DNA from 3 places in the Rossellomorea sp. LJF3 genome. Region 3 is predicted to be linked to each of the others. Evidence: riboswitches for the same ligand, from Rfam matches in the RefSeq annotation. Region 3 holds a riboswitch; each other region holds the start of a gene.
What was found. Region 3 has a riboswitch for S-adenosylmethionine ahead of fbpA (Fur-regulated basic protein FbpA). Riboswitches for the same ligand answer to the same signal wherever they lie in the genome.

Region 1: linked by a shared signal. The riboswitch ahead of V8G47_RS01385 (YezD family protein) and the one ahead of fbpA (Fur-regulated basic protein FbpA) in region 3 are both predicted to bind S-adenosylmethionine.
Region 2: linked by a shared signal. The riboswitch ahead of V8G47_RS19460 (methionine biosynthesis PLP-dependent protein) and the one ahead of fbpA (Fur-regulated basic protein FbpA) in region 3 are both predicted to bind S-adenosylmethionine.

The regions. Positions count from the first base shown of each region.
Region 1 covers NZ_JBANLY010000001.1:265,085-271,642, reverse strand. The annotation lists gene V8G47_RS01405 (acyl-CoA dehydrogenase family protein) at 1-1,003, shown strand, start outside; gene fabG (3-oxoacyl-ACP reductase FabG) at 1,026-1,784, shown strand; gene V8G47_RS01395 (MaoC family dehydratase N-terminal domain-containing protein) at 1,808-2,257, shown strand; gene V8G47_RS01390 (MaoC/PaaZ C-terminal domain-containing protein) at 2,254-2,658, shown strand; SAM riboswitch class I at 2,823-2,928, shown strand; gene V8G47_RS01385 (YezD family protein) at 3,006-3,161, shown strand; gene V8G47_RS01380 (phosphoadenylyl-sulfate reductase) at 3,265-3,963, shown strand; gene V8G47_RS01375 (inorganic phosphate transporter) at 4,021-5,043, shown strand; gene sat (sulfate adenylyltransferase) at 5,087-6,223, shown strand; gene cysC (adenylyl-sulfate kinase) at 6,245-6,558, shown strand, end outside.
Region 2 covers NZ_JBANLY010000032.1:2,590-9,147, forward strand. The annotation lists gene metH (methionine synthase) at 1-984, opposite strand, end outside; gene V8G47_RS19450 (bifunctional homocysteine S-methyltransferase/methylenetetrahydrofolate reductase) at 965-2,815, opposite strand; gene metC (cystathionine beta-lyase) at 2,832-4,016, opposite strand; gene V8G47_RS19460 (methionine biosynthesis PLP-dependent protein) at 4,009-5,133, opposite strand; SAM riboswitch class I at 5,225-5,334, opposite strand; gene V8G47_RS19465 (zinc-dependent alcohol dehydrogenase) at 5,640-6,558, shown strand, end outside.
Region 3 covers NZ_JBANLY010000001.1:118,687-125,244, forward strand. The annotation lists gene V8G47_RS00570 (flavin monoamine oxidase family protein) at 1-817, shown strand, start outside; gene spoIIP (stage II sporulation protein P) at 993-2,156, shown strand; gene ltrA (group II intron reverse transcriptase/maturase) at 2,752-4,014, shown strand; gene fbpA (Fur-regulated basic protein FbpA) at 4,119-4,334, opposite strand; SAM riboswitch class I at 4,441-4,548, opposite strand; gene V8G47_RS00590 (protoporphyrinogen oxidase) at 4,765-6,162, shown strand; gene V8G47_RS00595 (aminoglycoside adenylyltransferase domain-containing protein) at 6,316-6,558, shown strand, end outside.

The DNA.
Region 1 (6,558 bases), 150 kb from region 3:
TTTCTGGGGGATCAACACTCCGGAGGAATACGGAGGGGCGGATCTCGGTCAAATGATGATGGCCATCGTCTATATGGAAATCTCCAAGACCTTTGTCCCGTTCTCCTTTGGAGGGTATGCGGATAACATTCTTTACTACGCCAACGATGAACAGAAGAAAAACTATTTAATACCGACAATCAATGGAGAAAAGAAATCATGTTTTGCCATGACCGAACCCGGAGCGGGATCTGATACTCGTAATATCCGGACCACAGCCGTTAAAGACGGAAACGAATGGATAATAAATGGAGAGAAAACGTTCATTACGGGTGGAAATGAAGCAGATTTCGTCATGGTCATGGCCGTGACGGATAAAGAAAAACATCGTCGTACAGGTCGGGAAGGAGTCACTTGTTTCATCGTCGATCGAAGCATGGGCTGGAAATCCGAATATATCCATACAATGGGGGAATGGGGACCGGCAAGCCTTATTTTTGAAGATGTAAGGGTTCCTGAAGAAAATATCCTTGGTGAAATCGATGGCGGCTACAATCTGGGATTGGAGTGGATCGGATTTGCCCGCTGGATTGTAGGGGCACAGGCGGTGGGAGCAGCAGAACGACTTCTTCAAATGGCCATCGACTATTCGAAAGAAAGAGAAACATTTGGAAAGCCTATCGCAGATCGGCAGGCGATTCAATGGCAGATAGCGGATTCAGCCGTGGAAATTGAAGCGGCCCGCTGGCTTGTGTTAAATGCGGCATTCACACTCGACCAAGGGGAAGACAATCGTCACGTTGCGTCGATGGCCAAGCTATATGGATCCAATATGGGGAATCGGGTCGTTGATCGCGTCCTCCAGATCCATGGTGGTATGGGCTATACAAGAGAGCTGCCGATCGAACGATGGTACCGGGAGGCAAGGTTATGGCGCATTTATGATGGAACCGATGAAATTCAAAAACTGATCATTTCAAGGAATTTATTAAAAGGTCATGTGAAACTTGGGCAATTTGTATAAACAGATAAAGGAGGCAGATGAAATGGGAGAGCGATTCAGAGGAAAAGTGGCTTTGGTTACAGGTGGAAGCAGAGGGATCGGCAGGGCGATTGCCGGATTACTGGCTGAAGAAGGGGCCAAGGTGGCCATCATCGACGTGAATGAAGATGCGTTGAATGAAGCAAGTGAGGTATTTAAACAATATGAATTGTATACAAAAGTGGCAAATGTCGTAGAATACCGGGAAGTTGAAAATGCGATGAAGGAAGTATATGAATCCTTCGGCTCCCTGGACATTGTGGTGAATAATGCAGGGGTCATCAGGGATAATCTGTTATTCAAAATGACCGAAAACGATTGGGAGACAGTCATGGATGTGCATTTAAAGGGTTCATTCAATGTAGTGAAGGCCGCCCAACAATACATGGTCAAACAAAAGTACGGACGCATCATCAATATCTCATCCACCTCAGCATTGGGAAATCGGGGACAGGCGAACTACGCAACGGCTAAAGCCGGTCTTCAAGGCTTGACGAAAACCCTTGCCATAGAACTTGGTCCATTCGGAATCACCACGAATGCTGTAGCACCGGGTTTTATCGAAACCGAGATGACGAAAGAAACGGCGAAACGGATCGGGATTACTTTCGAACAATTAGTAGAAGCGAGTCTCCAGGGTATTCCTGTTGGCAGAAGCGGGCTTCCTGAAGATATTGCAAATGCAGTCGCTTTTTTTGCAGATGAAAAATCTTCATTCGTCAATGGTCAGGTTCTCTACGTTGCTGGAGGGCCGAAAGCCTAATAAAGGAGAAAGGGGTGAAGAATATGTTTGAATCCTATATCGGAAAGAGATCTACTCCCACCCGAAATGCAGTGGAAAGAGGGGCGGTTCGGAAATTTGCAGAAGCCATTGGCGATCCCCATCCCCTTTATGTGGATGAAGATACCGGGAAGTCCTCCTTTTATGGGGGGAACATTGCCCCACCCACCTTTCCGAGAGTGTTCAACTATGGTTCGATCGAAGGCTTTCATTTACCGAATGTTGGGTTGATTCACGGTGAACAATCCTTTCATTATGAAAGACCTTTGAAGGTAGGGGAAACGATACAATGTTATACGGAAATAAAAGACTATTATGAACGGGAAGGTACCGGGGGGAAACTGGGATTCCTTGTCATCGACGATGTCGGGGAAGATTCTCGTGGGGAAAGAATCTTCACTTCCCAGGCGATTGTCATTATTACAGAAGAAGTCAGAAAGAGGTTGAGTAAATGACAACACTACAATCATTCGGATTAGGAGATACACTTCCCCCGGTTGAACTGGCTCCGGTCACAAGGATGGACCTGATCAAATACGCAGGAGCTTCCGGAGACTACAATCCGATACACACCATCGATGATGAAGCCTTGAAGCTGGGTCTTCCAGGAATCATCGCTCATGGAATGTGGACGATGGGCAATGTGTCCAAACTTTTCAGCCCACACTATGATGAAGGCTTTATCCAGAATTACTCGGTACGATTTAAAGGGATGGTCATGTTACATGATGTGGTTACATTAAGGGCAGAATTAATGGACAATCAGGGTAACCTCCTTCATTTTAAGGTTTTAGCCACAAATCAAGCCGGGAAGAAAGTAATTGAGGGTAACGTCGTTTTTAGGGTCCTTGAATAGTAACGCAATGCTTTATGAAAAATTGTCGTAGATCCACCCCCAATCGAATAACATGTAAGGAATGATCGTTTAATAAAATAAGACAAAAGACATAAATCCGATCGAAAAAGTCGGGTTGACTTCTTCCGTAATTGTGATATTATTTAGAATATTAAAATGAATAACTCTTATCCAGAGTGGTGGAGGGATCTGGCCCTGCGAAGCCCAGCAACCTACGTATTGTAAGGTGCTAATTCCAGCAAAATGTGAAGTCATTTTGGAAGATAAGGTAACCTTACCTGAACAACTTTCCAAAATGGGAAGTTGTTTTTTTCTGACCTGGATAAGATGAAAACTGGGGGTATCATGTGAAAAAAGAGAAGAACCAGCAAGTACAGTTTGACTTGGTAGCAGAGAAGATCCAGTCCATGCTTGAAACCATGAGCTATGGTTCGATCACGATTATCGTACAGGATGGAAAAGTCATTCAATTAGAGAAAAATGAGAAAGTCCGAATTAAATAAGCTGACTAGACAAACTAGAGGCGCGTAGCAAAAATATAGGGACTCCTTATATTTTGTTACCGCCTCTTTTTCTATGGATAAGCATTATGGAATGGGGTGTACTATGTTAACGTATCAGACTTGGAAACAGCCATCCGTGGAATTTGAAGTGGATCCGGTCTATAAAGGAGCGTTGGACGTCCTGAAATGGACATATGATCATTACGGTGACGAGGTTGTCTATGCGTGCAGTTTCGGAATAGAAGGCATTGTGCTTATCGATCTCATATCCAAGGTGAAACCGCAGGCGACCATTGTATTCCTTGATACAGGGGTTCATTTCAAGGAAACGTATGAAATCATTGAGAAAGTGAAGAAGACGTATCCCGCGTTGACCATCCATATGAAAAAGCCTCAGTTGACCCTCAAGGAACAAGCAGAGGCATATGGGGATAAGTTATGGGAAACCAAACCAAACCAATGCTGTCAAATACGGAAGCTTGACCCGTTAAAAGAAACATTATCCAAGGGGCACGCATGGATTTCAGGCCTAAGGAGGGAACAATCCCCAACAAGACAACATGTTGAATTCATTAATAGAGATGACAAATTTCAATCCGTCAAAATTTGTCCGTTGATTCACTGGACGTGGAAGGAGATCTGGCGTTATGTCCATAAACATAATCTCTCTTACAACCCCCTCCACGATCAAGGATATCCGAGCATAGGCTGCTTTCATTGCACCACGCCGGCTATTGATGTCAATGATCTTCGCTCCGGAAGATGGAAAGGAAAAGGGAAGACAGAATGCGGCCTCCATTAGAAAGGGTGACAGTCTTTGCTTGAGGTTGCAGCCCTTCTGATCAGCTTGTTCTTCGCCATGAACATTGGTGCCAGCGGAGCGGCAGCGTCAATGGGAGTGGCATATGGTGCAGGGGCTGTAAAGAACATCCGGACAGCGCTATGGATATGCGCAGCAGGTGTCCTTAGTGGAGCGGTTCTGGGTGGTGGAGAGGTTGTAAAGACAATCAGTTCAGGAATCATCCCGCAGAATCTATTGTCGATTAAGATTGTTCTCATTATTTTGTTATCTGCAACGATTTCACTATTTCTGGCGAATGTGATCGGCATTCCGCTGTCTACGAGTGAAGTAACGGTGGGAGCCGTTGTAGGAGTCGGGGTAGCCTATCAGGTTTTGTATGTAAAATCACTTATTACGATCATGTCCTTCTGGGTCATCGTCCCTGTCATCGCTTTTTTCGTAACCTGGTTTGCGGGATTAGGTTTAGTCCAGCTTGGAAAGCGGGGGTATCATTTTGATAAACAGTGGCTTGCTTATCTGTTGATCATCGCCGGATTCTTTGAAGCTTTCTCAGCAGGGATGAATAATGTTGCCAATGCCGTTGGTCCATTGGTGGGGGCAGGCCTGATATCACCTTCACGTGGAATCTTGATTGGTGGAGCATTTGTTGCACTTGGAGCTGTTTTACTGGGAAAGAAAGTAGTCGAAACAAACGGCAAGAAAATTACGCAATATTCTAAAGCTGAAGGAATTGTCATTTCCTCGACAGGAGCCTTCCTCGTCATCTTGAGCTCTCTGTATGGATTGCCGATCCCTCTGACACAGGTTACATCCTCTTCCATCATTGGTTTGGGCGTAGCTAAAAACGGCAAGCACATGCTTCAAAAGAAAATCGTCAAAAAAATCATCAAAATCTGGGTGGTCTCTCCCTTGATTTCACTCAGTATTTCATACTTCTTGGTCAAACTGTTAATCGATAGTGATTTGTACTCGATTGTCGTACCGATAAGCGTCATCATTGCCACGGTAGGTGCGTTGTCGTTGATGAGGGTCATTAATGAGGAAAGACGGTCTGTCCACGAAGATGGAGGAGGCATTTGATCTTAATTCCGATTATACAAATATGTTAAGGAGGATATTTTACATGAGTTTACAGCCGCACGGAGGAGCACTGGTCCAATCCTATTTACCTGAAGAATCCTATAAGGACATCGAACACGAACTGCCACTGGACGACATCGCATTGAGTGATTTGGAACTGATTGCAATCGGTGCTTACAGTCCAATAGAAGGATTCTTGACCAAGCGGGATTATCAGACCGTGGTGGAATCATTACGGCTTGAGAGCGGATGTGTATGGAGCATTCCCATCACTCTGCCCATCGAAAAGGAGCAGGCTGGTTTTGCACAGATAGGAAAAAGGAACAGGCTTGTCTATAAAGGAGAAACATACGGGATTATCGACGTAGAGGATATCTACGAACCTGACAAAGATAAAGAAGCCCTGCTTGTCTATGGAACGACCGACCGGGATCATCCCGGAGTAAGGAAACTATTCCAGCGTGGTGAAGTATATGTCGGAGGCAAAATTACATTAGTGAAAAGGCTATCGAAGCCTTTCAAGGAGTATTCATTCGATCCAGGTGAAACGCGAAAAAGGTTTAAAGATAAGGGGTGGAAAACGATTGTCGGTTTTCAGACCAGGAACCCCGTGCACAGGGCACATGAATACATTCAGAAAACCGCGCTTGAAACCGTGGATGCCCTATTTTTGAATCCGCTGGTCGGTCAAACGAAAGCAGATGATATTTCAGCGGAAATCAGGATGGAGAGCTATGACGTACTATTAAGGAACTATTACCCGAAAGACCGTGTTTTTCTCGGAGTATTTCCTGCTGCTATGAGATATGCAGGGCCAAGGGAAGCCATTTTTCATGCATTAGTACGAAAGAATTATGGATGTACTCACTTTATTGTCGGGAGGGATCATGCAGGGGTTGGTGACTATTATGGAACCTATGATGCCCAAAAGATTTTTGATCAGTTTACGGAAGAAGAGATCGGGATTACGTCCCTTCGCTTCGAACATAGCTTCTATTGTGAGAAATGTGAAGGGATGGCGACGACGAAAACCTGTCCACATGGAAAAGAGCATCATGTCATTCTATCCGGAACAAAAGTAAGGGGAATGCTGAGGAACGGGGAAGTCCCTCCTTCAACATTCAGTCGTCCAGAGGTCATTGATGTATTGATCAAGGGTCTAAAACAAGAATCCAAATAATCGGCTGGGGAGGAAGATAGCTTGAGTGAAAAACAAGAAAACATTGTATGGCATGAATCAACAGTCACCAAGCAGCATAGAAGGAAAAAGAATGGTCATCAAAGTTTCATTCTCTGGTTCACAGGATTATCCGCTTCAGGTAAATCGACAGTGGCGAATGCACTTGCTGCCTCCCTTTTTAATCAGGGAAAGCAGGTGTACGTTCTGGATGGAGATAACGTCCGGCATGGGTTGAATCAAGATTTGGGCTTTAACGAGGACGACCGTAAAGAAAACATCAGACGGATAGGTGAAGTGTCGAAACTCTTCATTGATAGCGGTCAAATTGTGCTCAC
Region 2 (6,558 bases), on a different contig from region 3:
GATGAAAGCTTCAATACCCGACACCGCATGGGGATGAGACACATTCGGTGTACGGGGCTGGAATCCCTTCACCACCTCTGAAAGTGCACGAATATGCTCCGGTGTCGTCCCGCAGCACCCTCCTACAAGATTCAGCCAACCTTTCTCCGCGAAACCTTTCATCTTTATACTGAGGGAATCAGCTGTCTCATTATAATTCCCTTCTTCATCCGGGAGACCGGCATTCGGATAACAGCTTACATAGGTAGTGGCTAAATCCGATAATGACCGGACGTGGTCACGCATAAATTCAGGCCCCGTTGCACAGTTCAGGCCAACGACCAAAGGGTTTAAATGTTCAAGGGATAAATAAAATGATTCGATTGATTGTCCGGCGAGAGTAGTGCCCATTGGCTCAATGGTTCCGGATAACAAAATCGGGATTTCTTTCCCTCTGGATTCAAAAGCCGTTCGAATGCCCAGATTCGCGGCTTTTACATTTAAAGCATCCTGACTCGTTTCAAGTAATAGCACATCAACTCCTCCATCGAGAAGGCCTTCTGCTTGAACACGGTAGTTGTCTGCCAGTTCATCAAAGCTCACTCCCCCTGTTACGGATAACGTTTTCGTAGTGGGCCCAAGCGATCCCGCAACGAATCTTGGCCAGTCGGAAGTCGAGGCATCTTCTACTGCTTTCCTGGCGATTTCAGCTGCTACTTTGTTGATTTCATATGCTTTATACCCTAAATCATATTCGTCGAGAACGATGGGGGTTGCACCGAAGGTATTTGTTTCAATGACATCAGCCCCCGCTTTCAAATATTCCAGATGGATCTGATAGATTATCTCCGGCGCTGTCAATACAAGATTTTCATTACATCCTTCAAGTTCTTCCCCTCCGAAATCCTCCGGGGATAAATTTGCTTGTTGAAGCATCGTCCCCATTGCTCCATCAAGCACGAGTATTTTTTTTCTAAGCTGTTCTTCAAACAATGTGATGGCCATAGGGAACCTCTCTTTCAGTGTTGGTTTTCTCTTGTATATGATGAATCAGTTCAATGCTCATATCATATCTTACAAAAGGTGTGATCAGATAAATGCCATTAAACAGCTGGATTGCCGTATCCAACAAGTCTTTGGCTATCTCCATTCCGACTGCTCCAGCTATGACGGGATCATTTCCTGCTTCCTTCATTCTTCGTCTCGTTTCCTCCGGCACGTTGATTCCGGGTACTTCATGGTGAAGAAATTCTGCGTTTCTTGAGCTGATCAACGGCATAATTCCGATGAAGATCGGAACATCCAGATGCTTCGTCGCCTCATACACTTGGATCAGTTGTTCTTTCCCAAAGATCGGTTGAGAAATAAAATAGTCGGCTCCTGCTTTCTTTTTCTTTTCCAGCCTCTTTACAGAGGCGTCTAAATGACGGAAGTTCGGATTAAAGGCTGCCCCAACTGAAAATTGAGTCCGTTCCCGTAGTGATTTACCGGAAAACGATATCCCCTCATTATTCTGTTTAATAAGTTCAATAAGCTCCAGGGAAGAAAGGTCATATACAGATGCAGCACCGGGAAAATCCCCGATCTTGGCAGGATCACCCGTTATCGCTAATAGATTGTGTATCCCTAATGTGTGTAAGCCCATTAAATGGGATTGCAGTCCGATCAGGTTTCGATCCCTGCAAGTGATGTGAACGAGAGGTGTAAGATCGTATTTCGACTTCACCAGGCTCCCGATCGCGTCATTACTAATTCTCGGCGATGCGAGCGGATTGTCGGCAAGGGTGAGTGCGTCAATGCCGGCTTCCTTAAGTGCTGCCGCTCCTTGGAAGAACAGTTTCGTGTCGAGATGCTTGGGTGGATCTAGTTCAACGATGACCGTTTTCTTTTCTCTTACTTGCTCATGCAGCAAGCTTCCCCTGATGGATGGAGAAGATAACTGAACTACTTTTTTCTTTTTCACTTCTTTTTCCTTCACAGGCTCCCGGCTTTTCAATCTTGAAGCTACAGAACGAATGTGATCTGGTGTGGTTCCACAACATCCCCCAATGATTCTCGCACCCTGTAGACGCAATTCATTGCTGATATCACCAAAGTAATCAGGCTCAGCAGAGTAATAGAATCGACCTTCTTCATAGTTTGGGAGACTCGCGTTTGGATAGACAGATAGAAATGCCCTTTTCGGCAGGGGAACTTCCTCTAATGAATTCACCATATGAAATGGTCCCATCCGGCAATTGATGCCGACAACATCCGCCCCCAATAATTCCAATTGTTGAAGGGCATCTTTGATTTCCATTCCATTTTGAAGGACTCCTGTTTCATGAAGGGAAACCTGAGCAATGATAGGGATATCCGCTTCACGTTTGGCAATGTTCAGCACTGTGGTCAATTCCTCGAAATCATAATAGGTTTCCAGCAATATACCATCTACACCCTCCAATAATAAACAGTAAAGCTGTTCCCGAAAGCTTCTTTTGATCTCTTCGACTGACACATTTTGTCTAATGCCCCTGATTCCCCCGATCGTGCCGAGAATATAAGTGTTTTTACCGGCTGCTTTTCTTGCGAGACGCACAGCGGCTGTATTGATTTCCTTGACCGAATCCTCGAGACCGTATCTTGAAAGCTTTTGATAATTTGCCCCGTACGTATTGGTCTGTATAATATCTGCTCCGGCATCGATATACTCTTTATGGACTTTCAACACTTCATTTGGGTGAGAAAGATTCAGTTCTTCAAAGCATCTGTCCACTCCATATGAATACAACAATGTTCCAATTGCTCCATCTGCAATCAAGATTCTCTCTTTCAATGCTTCCAGCAACGGCTTCATGATCCTTCCTCCCCCTTTACAAATTGATCACGTTGTCTCGATTAATTTTTTGTATACTATCTAAACCGTTCTGAAGATCCTTAATTAATTCATCCGCGTTTTCAAGACCAACGGATAAGCGTAATAACCCATCTGTAATCCCTCTTCTCTCTCTTTCAGCTTTAGGCATAGAAGCATGTGACATTCTTGATGGATAGGATAAAATCGATTCGACAGCTCCTAAACTGACGGCGAATACGGGAATATTTACATGATTGATGAGTTGCTTCACTTCCTCTTCCCCTTTTAACCTGAAGGAAAGAACCGCTCCGGGACCCTCTGCCTGCCGGACTTGAATTTCACGACCGGGATGATAGCTTAAGCCAGGGTAATACACTTCTTTTACTTCCTTTCTGCCTTCTAGGAAGCTTGCAATCTTATAAGCCGACTCTGATGATTCCTTCAATCGGACGTGCAATGTTTTCAGCCCCCTTAATAGCAGCCAGCAATCCTGTACCCCGAGTACCGCACCAAACGAATTCTGCAGGAAAGCAAGCTTCTCCGCAACCTCTTCATTTCCCGTTACCGCAAGCCCCGCTAATACGTCACTGTGTCCGGCGAGAAACTTCGTCGCACTGTGCAGGACAACATCCACCCCGAGACTGATTGGCCTTTGCAGCAGTGGCGTCATGAATGTATTATCCAGAAATGTTAAACAGTCATTTGCCTTGGCAAGCTTCACGACCCCTTCAATATCCGTGATATTCAATAGGGGGTTCGAAGGGGTTTCCATATAAATCACCTTCGTATTGTGCTTAATTGCACAAGCCACCTCATGAAGGTCTTTCATATTCACAAAAGAGTATTCTATATCAAATTTAGTAAGGACTTCCGTAATCATCCTGTAGGTCCCCCCATATACCTCCTCAGAGACGAGTACGTGATCACCACTCGATAATAAAAGGAAGCTTGTTGAGATGGCCGCCATACCGGATGAAAAGGCAAAGCCCCTTAACCCGCCTTCTAATTCCGCTATCGTTTCTTCGACTGTTTCCCTTGTTGGATTCCCGGAACGGCTGTAGTCATATGTTCCATATTGATCAAAATCCTGTTGGTGGAAGGTTGTAGCATGATGAATCGGCGTAGAAACAGCTCCTGTCTCTTTATCAAATCCGCGGGAATGAATGAGTGACGTCTGAAGTGAAAAAGGTTTTTTACTCATACGTTAACACCTCTTTTTCCAATTGATGAAAAACATTCTCCAAGTCTTCGATCAGGTCATCGATAAATTCTATTCCTACAGAAAACCTGAGCAATCTGTTGCAGATGCCAAGTCTATTTCGTTCTTCTTCAGGAATGTCGGCATGGGTCTGGGTGGCGGGATAAGTGATAAAGCTTTCAACCCCTCCTAAACTTTCAGCAAACGTTATAATCTTCAGGTGTTGAAGGAAGGGACCGACCCATTCTTCCTTAGCAATGCGAAAGGAAAGCATGCCTCCTTTCCCCGGATACAAGACGTCCGCTACACAGTCATGCCCTGCTAGATACTGGGCTAATTTTCTTGCGTTCCTTTCATGCTGGGCCATTCTGAGACTAAGGGTCTTCATCCCTCTTATTAAGAGCCAACAATCAAATGGTGCAAGGACTGCACCGATTGAATTTTGAATGGTATAGATCCTTTCAGCCAAGTCCTCTGTGTTTACAATGACAACTCCAGCCAGAACGTCATTATGGCCCCCTAAGTATTTGGTAGCGCTGTGAATAACCAGGTCCGCTCCCTCTTTGAGCGGTTTTTGCAGAACTGGTGTATAGAAGGTATTATCGACGATTAAGAGCAATCCATTTGCCTTTGAAATGCCGGCAACCTCAGAAATACTTGCTTCGTTCATTAATGGATTGGTTGGTGTCTCAAGAAAAATAGCCTTTGTCCTCTGCGATATGTGATGTGCTATAGAATTAGTATCACTTGTATCAACAAAATGAAATTTGATATTATATTGAGCTTCATACTGAAGGAATAAGCGGTAGCTTCCTCCGTAAAGATCCTTGGATACAATCAATTCGTCCCCACATGAGAATAAACCAAGGATTGCCTGAATCGCAGCCATTCCCGAACTGAATGCAAATCCTCTATGCCCCTCTTCCAATTGAGCCAGTGTTTCTTCAAGGGTCGCCCTCGTTGGATTTCCTGTTCTCGTATAATCATAACCGGTTGGTTCACCGACCCCTTTATGTTCATATGCTGTCGAAAGATGAATGGGCAGGCTGACGGCACCAGTAGCTGGATCCTTCCGATTGCCTGCCTGGACAAGCAATGTATCAATATGTTTTTTCAACATTCTTCTCTCCTTTTCGTACCTAGAAAATGAAAAGGGGAAAAAACAAAAAACCTTCTTATGAAAATAAGAAGGTTTAATACGTTCGTTCTCCCTCTTATCGTCCAAGTTGACATCAACTTGCTGGAATTAGCACCATACCTGTAACTGTGGCTGGTTGCTGAGGTGTCTTCGGGCCAGTCCCTCTACCTCTCTTGATAAGAAACAATATGAAATTGTAAAGTGCTTTCCCATAACTTATACCAAACAGAGAAGACTGTCAATGAAAAGTAAGAATTTTAAATTAATTTTTTCATTTAATGAAATTCCCATCGTTGCGGACGCTTGAATAAACAGTGGTAATTAAATCCAATTAATATTGGTGAAGTGCTGTTTAAACAAGATTTTTATAACATGACTTCCTCCTCGGCTTATCGAGTTTCCTAAATCGGGTCGCCCTAATGTTTAACACACTCCAAAAGAGTTTAAACACATAGAAGAATCTTACAAAATTTACAGGAGTGATGATAGTGAAGGGTGTTACGTTCCAAGGAAAAGAAAAGATGGTCGTGAAAGAAGTAGCGAATCCAGAAATTCAGGTGAATACAGATATTATAGTAAGGATTACTGCAAGCGGAATTTGCGGTTCAGATTTACATTTATACAAAGGGGGAATAGAACCGGAACAAGATTATGTTGTGGGACATGAACCGATGGGTATCGTCGAAGAGGTCGGATCGGAAGTGAAAACCCTTAAAAAAGGGGATCGCGTTGTCATCCCTTTTAATATTGGCTGTGGGAAATGTTTTTTCTGTGAGAACCAAATGGAAAGCCAATGTGATGAATCCAATCCCCACGGAGAAGTTGGCGGTCTTTTCGGATTCACCGAAATGAATGGTGGATATCCAGGTGGTCAAGCTGAGTATCTGCGGGTACCATATGCAGACTTCACATCGTTTAAAGTCCCTGAATCAAGTCAGCTGGAGGATGAAAGTGTTCTCTTCCTTTCCGATGTTATACCCACTGCTTACTGGAGTGTAGAAAACAGTGGTGTGAAAAAAGGGGATACGGTCATAGTGTTAGGTAGCGGTCCAATTGGGTTGATGGCCCAGAAATTCGCTAAATTGAAAGGCGCCGAAAGAGTCATCGCTGTAGACCAGGTAGATCATAGACTTGCTCACGCTAAACGTACCAATCAAGCAGAAATATTTAACTTTCAAAATCATAGCGATATAGGGTCGCTCCTGCATGAAGAAACAAAAGGGGGAGCTGATGTTGTGATAGACTGTGTTGGAATGGATGGGACCGTTCAGCCAAATGAATCGTTCGGTTCTGACTTTGATAATCAATTTGGGACAATAAGTCCGATCAAGACAGCTTCAGAAGCGGTTCGGAAGTTCGGAACTGTTCAATTGACGGGTGTATATGCAACAGAAGCAAATCGATTTC
Region 3 (6,558 bases):
GTTTTCATTTGTTGATATATTAAAAGATATTATTTTTCCTATCTTTAGAAAAGAGACGAAGTTTTATGAAATAAGAGGTGGGAATGACCGATTGCCGTATTCATTTATGGGTGACCTACAGTCTCATATTTATATGAACCAAAAAGTGACCCGTATCATTCAGTCTAAATCGGGTGTCGTCGTTCAAACGGTCAACCCATTGGACGGAACGGGAAGGGAGTATCAAGCTGACTATGTGATTGTCACGATTCCCTTTACCGTATTTCAATTTATTGATGTCGTCCCCTATAACTCGATTTCTTTCAAAAAATGGCAGGCGATCCGTGAAGTGACCAATATTCCTTCTGTGAAAATCGGTATCGAGTTCAGAAGTCGCTTCTGGGAGGAAATGAATTACGGAAACATTGTATCCGATCTTCCCACCCGATTTACTTATATGCCCAGTCATGACATAGGGAGCAGCAAACCTGGTGTGATGCTGGCAAGCTACAGTTGGGGTCAAAACGCTCTCTTATGGAATAGTAAATCGAAGGAAGCAATCATTTCAGAAGTGTTGAAGGATCTTTCCAGGGTTTATGGAAATCGGGTTTATACAGAACTACTGAATTATTTTGTTTATAATTGGAGCAGAAATCCTTTCTCGGCAGGATGCTTCACTCTATATACACCTGGTCAGGAAGCTGACATCGGGGATTATGTCCGGACACCCGAAGGCAGGATCCATTTTGCAGGCGAACACACGTCCTCTTTTCATGGTTGGATAGAAGGTGCGGTGGAATCCGGTATAAGGGCTGCATATGAAGTGAATGGGCGATAAACCAAAGACGCATCTCATCATGCGTTTTGTTTACGTTCAGTTCGTTTTTAGAAAAATGATTTTCCATTTGTGTCCTGTCCTATAGGAAATCAGACCGAATCCTGAAAAAACCTTCTACTCTATCGACACTCTGCATAAAGTTAACTATTAAATACTTTATATAGGGGTACTGATGATGTCGTATAAGTCTCGAAATAATAATAGCTTAGTCCCACTAGTATTCGTATCTATGAAAGCCGTCATCCGGGTAGTGTTGATAGGGATCATCATGATGTATGTAATGGTGTGGCTGATTTCATCGACGGCCATTAAATTGAGGGTGGACAGCCTTTTCTATACTTCGGTATCAGAGCTTGTTCCGAAAGAGACATTCCTTATGCTTCTGTCACAGGAATTGACGGGTTTACGCATCGAGAATAAAGAGGCCATGAATACCGACTTTGATTGGTTGGAAAGCGTGACGAATGTATCTCTGCTTGACCCCAGGAGTCTATTTGGAAGGGAAATCCCTGGAATCGAAAATTATCATACGCATATAGCCGTTGCCGGAAAAGGGACGGACATTACCAATTTACCTAATGAGTCGCCAGCGCCAACGGAGGACCAGCTGAAGGATCAGGAAATCGATCAGAACCAAGTCGATCAAGCCAATCATAACTCAGGTGACGGTGTGCAGGAGATTGAAGAAAAATCCGTATTCATTTATCACTCCCACAGCTGGGAAGCCTTTAGCCCATTAATTAAAAACAATGATTCAAAAGATCCGGCCAGTACCAATGAAAAGGTCAATGTCATTGCGGTCGGTTCAAAATTGAAACAGGAACTTGAATCACGAGGCATTGGGGCAGTGCAGGATAAGACAGATGTAAATAAAGCATTAAAAAACAAATCATGGACCTATTTTGAATCCTATAAGCTGACAAGGGGATTGGTTCAGGAAGCCCTTGCACAAGATGACGATTTAACCTATTTAATAGATATTCACCGGGACTCCCAGCCCCGAAACATTACGACCAAAACGATTAATGGTAAGGATTATGCACGCCTATTTTTTATTGTAGGAAAAGAAAATAAGAATTTTGAAAAGAATCTCAAAATAGCGAAAGAATTAAATGCTAAATTAGAAGAGAAGTACCCTGGTATCAGCAGGGGGGTTTTCGTTAAAACAAAAGCGGAAGGAAACGGGGTCTACAATCAGGATTTAACTGAACGGGCGATGCTCCTTGAATTTGGTGGGGTGGAAAATAACTTAGTGGAATTATATAATTCCACCGAAGCATTTGCGGAGATCTTTGCCGCCTATTATAAGAAGGATGCCGTTGAGGTAAATGCTCAATAATATTGAAATGACGTGAGCCATAGGCCCGCGTCATTTTTTGTTGTGCGCCCGGCATGGGTGTGATCTATAGGGTGAGAGTCCCGAGCCGTGAAGACAGTTGTAGCGGTTAGCTTAACGCAAGGGTGTCCGGGGCGACCCGGAATCTGAAGGAAGCGGGCGGCAAACCTCCGGTCCGAGGAACACGAATCTCATATAAGGCTTGTTGCACTGGATAAGTCTGCAATACAAGATGAAGTCCGAACTGTCGAAGGTGCAGAAAGTAAATGAGGCGGATAGATGGAGGGAAAGATTGCACTCTTACCCGGGGAGATCTGGCGGATACGCCTTGAATACTTGGTAACCGGAGAAGCGATTCTCCGCTGAACCGCCAGAAGTCAGCCGAGGTCATAGTACCGGCTTTTCTCGAGGAAGCCGGGAAGGACTGAACAATCAAGAGAGTGCCACGACTTGGCTCATGGTAACTGAGAGACTCACAGACAATCTGAAAAGAGCTGTCCATTTAGAGGTAACGGTGAATTCCGTGAGGGCTGGTGGAAGTGTGAGGCAGGGCCATCGAAAGAGGAAACGTGACACACGAAGGAAAGGAATATCAGTGATGTTGATTAATATGATTCTGTCTAAACCGAATATGCTTGAAGCACTGAAACGTGTAGAGCGTAATAAGGGAAGCCATGGCGTGGATCTTATGCCCGTACAAAACCTGCGATCGCATATCATGCACGAATGGCAGTCGATTCGAAAGAATCTCCTTGGGGGAACCTACAAGCCGGACCCGGTACGTCGGATCGAAATCCCGAAACCAGACGGCGGCGTCCGGTTGTTGGGTATCCCAACGGTAACAGACCGTATGATTCAACAATCAATTGCCCAGATACTCTCTCAGATATACGATCCAACCTTCTCTGATCATAGTTATGGGTTCCGACCAAATCGGAGTGCCCATGACGCCGTCAGAAAAGCGAAAACGTATATCCAGGAAGGATATCGCTGGGTTATCGATATTGACTTAGAGCAGTTCTTTGACAGAGTGAATCATGATAAGGTCATGGGTCTTCTTGCGAAGAAAATAAAAGACAAAGCACTTCTGAAACTGATTCGTTCTTACCTCAATGCCGGAATTATGATAGAAGGTGTAAAGGTGAAGAGTGAGGAAGGTACTCCACAGGGAGGCCCTCTCAGTCCATTGCTTTCTAACATCATTTTGAATGAACTGGACCAGGAATTAGAGAAACGGGGGCTTCGCTTTGTACGGTACGCAGATGATTGTAATATCTACGTCCGTACGCCAAAAGCCGGTAACCGGGTGATGAATTCAGTGACAACGTTTCTTGAGAAGAAACTTAAACTGAAGGTAAATCGAAAGAAATCTGCGGTGGACCGACCTTGGAGAAGAACGTTCCTTGGCTTTAGTTTCACATCAAATCGTAAACCAAAAGTCAGAGTTGCCTCCAAAAGTATAAAACGGTTGAAACAGAAAATCCGTTCTCTAACTTCTAGATCTTCAGGGTGGTCGATGGAGGGGCGAATCAGAAAGCTGAACCAATATTTAATGGGATGGATCGGCTATTTTCAGCTCGCTGATACACCCAGCTTCCTAAAATACCTGGATGCATGGATCAGAAGAAGATTACGAATGTGTCTGTGGAAGCAGTGGAAACTGCCGAAAACGAAGGTCCGCAACCTCATTGCGCTCGGCGTTCCAAAATGGAAGGCATATGAGTGGGGTAATACCCGAAAGGGTTATTGGAGGATCGCACAAAGTCCAATACTACACAAAACCCTTGGCAATTCCTTCTGGAATCGCCAAGGGCTCCTAAGTCTTATCGTTAGGTATGAAAGTCTTCGTCAATCATCTTGATTGAACCGCCGTATACCGATCGGTACGTACGGTGGTGTGAGAGGTCGGGGATTAATCATCCCCTCCTACTCGATTGACCATTCCCGAAATGATAAACCAGGCTTCTAACTGGTTAGCTTCGTGCAATTCTTCCAATGAATAGAGCCGACATCACTATGAGGATGGCATTCCTTTTGGATATAATGATGTTCCTCCTCCAGTTCTCTTAATGTCAATTCAAATAATTGTTTATTGCCTTTTTTGAAAATGTTATGGACAATCAATTTGTTAATTAACTCATTTCTTCGTTTATTGACTGCTTCCTGAAGATTTTCATCCATTATCATCACTCTCCTTAAAATGTTAAAGAACAGAAGAAGAGACTTTTTAATGTAAAAAGCCAACTTCCTAGTAAGATAAGAAGAAGGCTTTAGCTGTAAAAACTTCAACTTATCTTTCAAGCTTAACGCTTGTGGAATTAGCACAGTGTTCTAGAAAATAGAATCTGTTGCTGAGGTATCATCGGGCCAATCCCTCTACCTCTCTGGATAAGTGGCTATGTGGTTATCAGAGTTTAATTATATGTTATATCAAACTATTCCTAGTTGTCAACTGTGAATTAGGCGTAAATAGTCAAGAAGGAACGAGGATCAAACATGATACCTTATTCTAATTAGGTGCTATATTCCTATTTCAGACACAGTTTCTTTTTCTAATCTCTCTAAAACATGATAATCTGTATACATACACGTAATTAATGGAGTGGATGGTATGAAGAAAGTGGTTATCGTAGGTGGGGGCATTACAGGCTTAACAGCTCTCTATTACCTGCAAAAAATGTCCAGGGAACAAAACCTGGATATTGAGTCCGTGTTAATTGAACGGGATCAACAGCTCGGTGGTAAGATCAGGACGGTAACGGAAGGTGACTTTATTATGGAAGCTGGCGCAGATTCCATTGTAGCCCGTAATGAGGGAGTACTTCCATTGGTTGATGAACTTCAACTTCAAAACGAACTCGTCTATAACGAAACAGGAACATCTTACATATACACAAATGGTGAACTGCATAGAATACCTCCTGACACGATCTTCGGTATTCCCATGAGCGTAGAAGCACTTAATGAAAGCACACTGATTTCTGAAGCCGGAAAGAAAGCGGCTCTTTCTGACCTGGAGACGGAAAATACTGTATTCACGAAGGAAAGTTCCATCGGAGAATTTCTGGAAGCATTTCTCGGAAAGGAACTTGTGGAAAATCAGATTGCACCTGTATTATCAGGAGTTTATTCGGGTAACTTGTATAAACTGACCATGGCTTCGACTCTTCCATATCTTCTTGATTATAAAAATGAATATGGAAGCATTATCAAAGGATTATCTGCGAACAAGCAGAGATTCAAAGGGTCTTCCAATAAAAAGTTTATTTCCTTTAGACATGGATTATCCACCATTATCGACCGTCTGGAAGAAAAGTGCGCTGATGCCACGATCCTAAAAGGAACTGAGACAAAAAATCTCCATATGAGTGCTGACAAATATGAGCTCACGTTAAAAGGTCATGAAAGCATCCAAGCAGATGCGGTCATATTTGCAACACCACATGATGTGACTCAACAGATTTTAAATCGTGAAACACTAAATAAAGATTTTAATACCTTAAGGAACTCTTCTTTGATCTCCATCTATCTGGGATTCAATGTTCCCGACGAAGAGCTCCCGGATGATGGCACTGGGTTTATTGTTTCCAAAGGCAGTGAAGTGAAGTGCGATGCATGTACATGGACGAGCCGGAAATGGAAACACACATCTAGAAACCACAATCTTCTGGTAAGGCTCTTTTATAAAAGCACGAGTCCTCATTACGAACAGTTAAAGAATTTGAATGAGGACGAACTGACAAGAGTGGCACTGAATGATATAAAGAAGAGCGTCGGAATCAATGGGGATCCCATTTCAGTGGAAGTGACCGATTGGAAAGATTTAATGCCGAATTATCATCTTTCACACAATCAGGCCTTGCAGGCATTGGAGAGGGTGCTCTCAACTGAAATGCCCCAAGTGAAGTTGGCCGGGGCCTCCTACTACGGTGTGGGGATAGGTGCATGTATTCAAAACGGGAAGAAAACAGCAGAGTCGATTATAGAAGCCATCATGAAAGAAGCTTGACCTCATAAGGTCAAGCTTCTTTAGTTAATGAAAAATAAAATTATCACCTAAATGAAAGTTATCTATTGAATGCTGTCCTATAATTTGAAATAATTGGATATTGGGGATATCAGAGTTCCTTAAACGAAATCTTTTATAGGAGGAAAACATGACATGACAAACGTACCAAAAATCGTACACAGCGTACTGGATGAATATATTAAACTTTTCAATACATATCTGCCGGAAACCCTAGAAGGATTGTACTTACATGGGTCCGTTGCCCTGGGAGCATTTGTGAGTGATTCCAGTGACATTGATTTTATTACCGTAACCAACCGTCGACTAACCACAGAAGATTCCGACGTACTTAATCGTATTCATACAACACTACAGCAAACCTTTCAAAAACCGGAA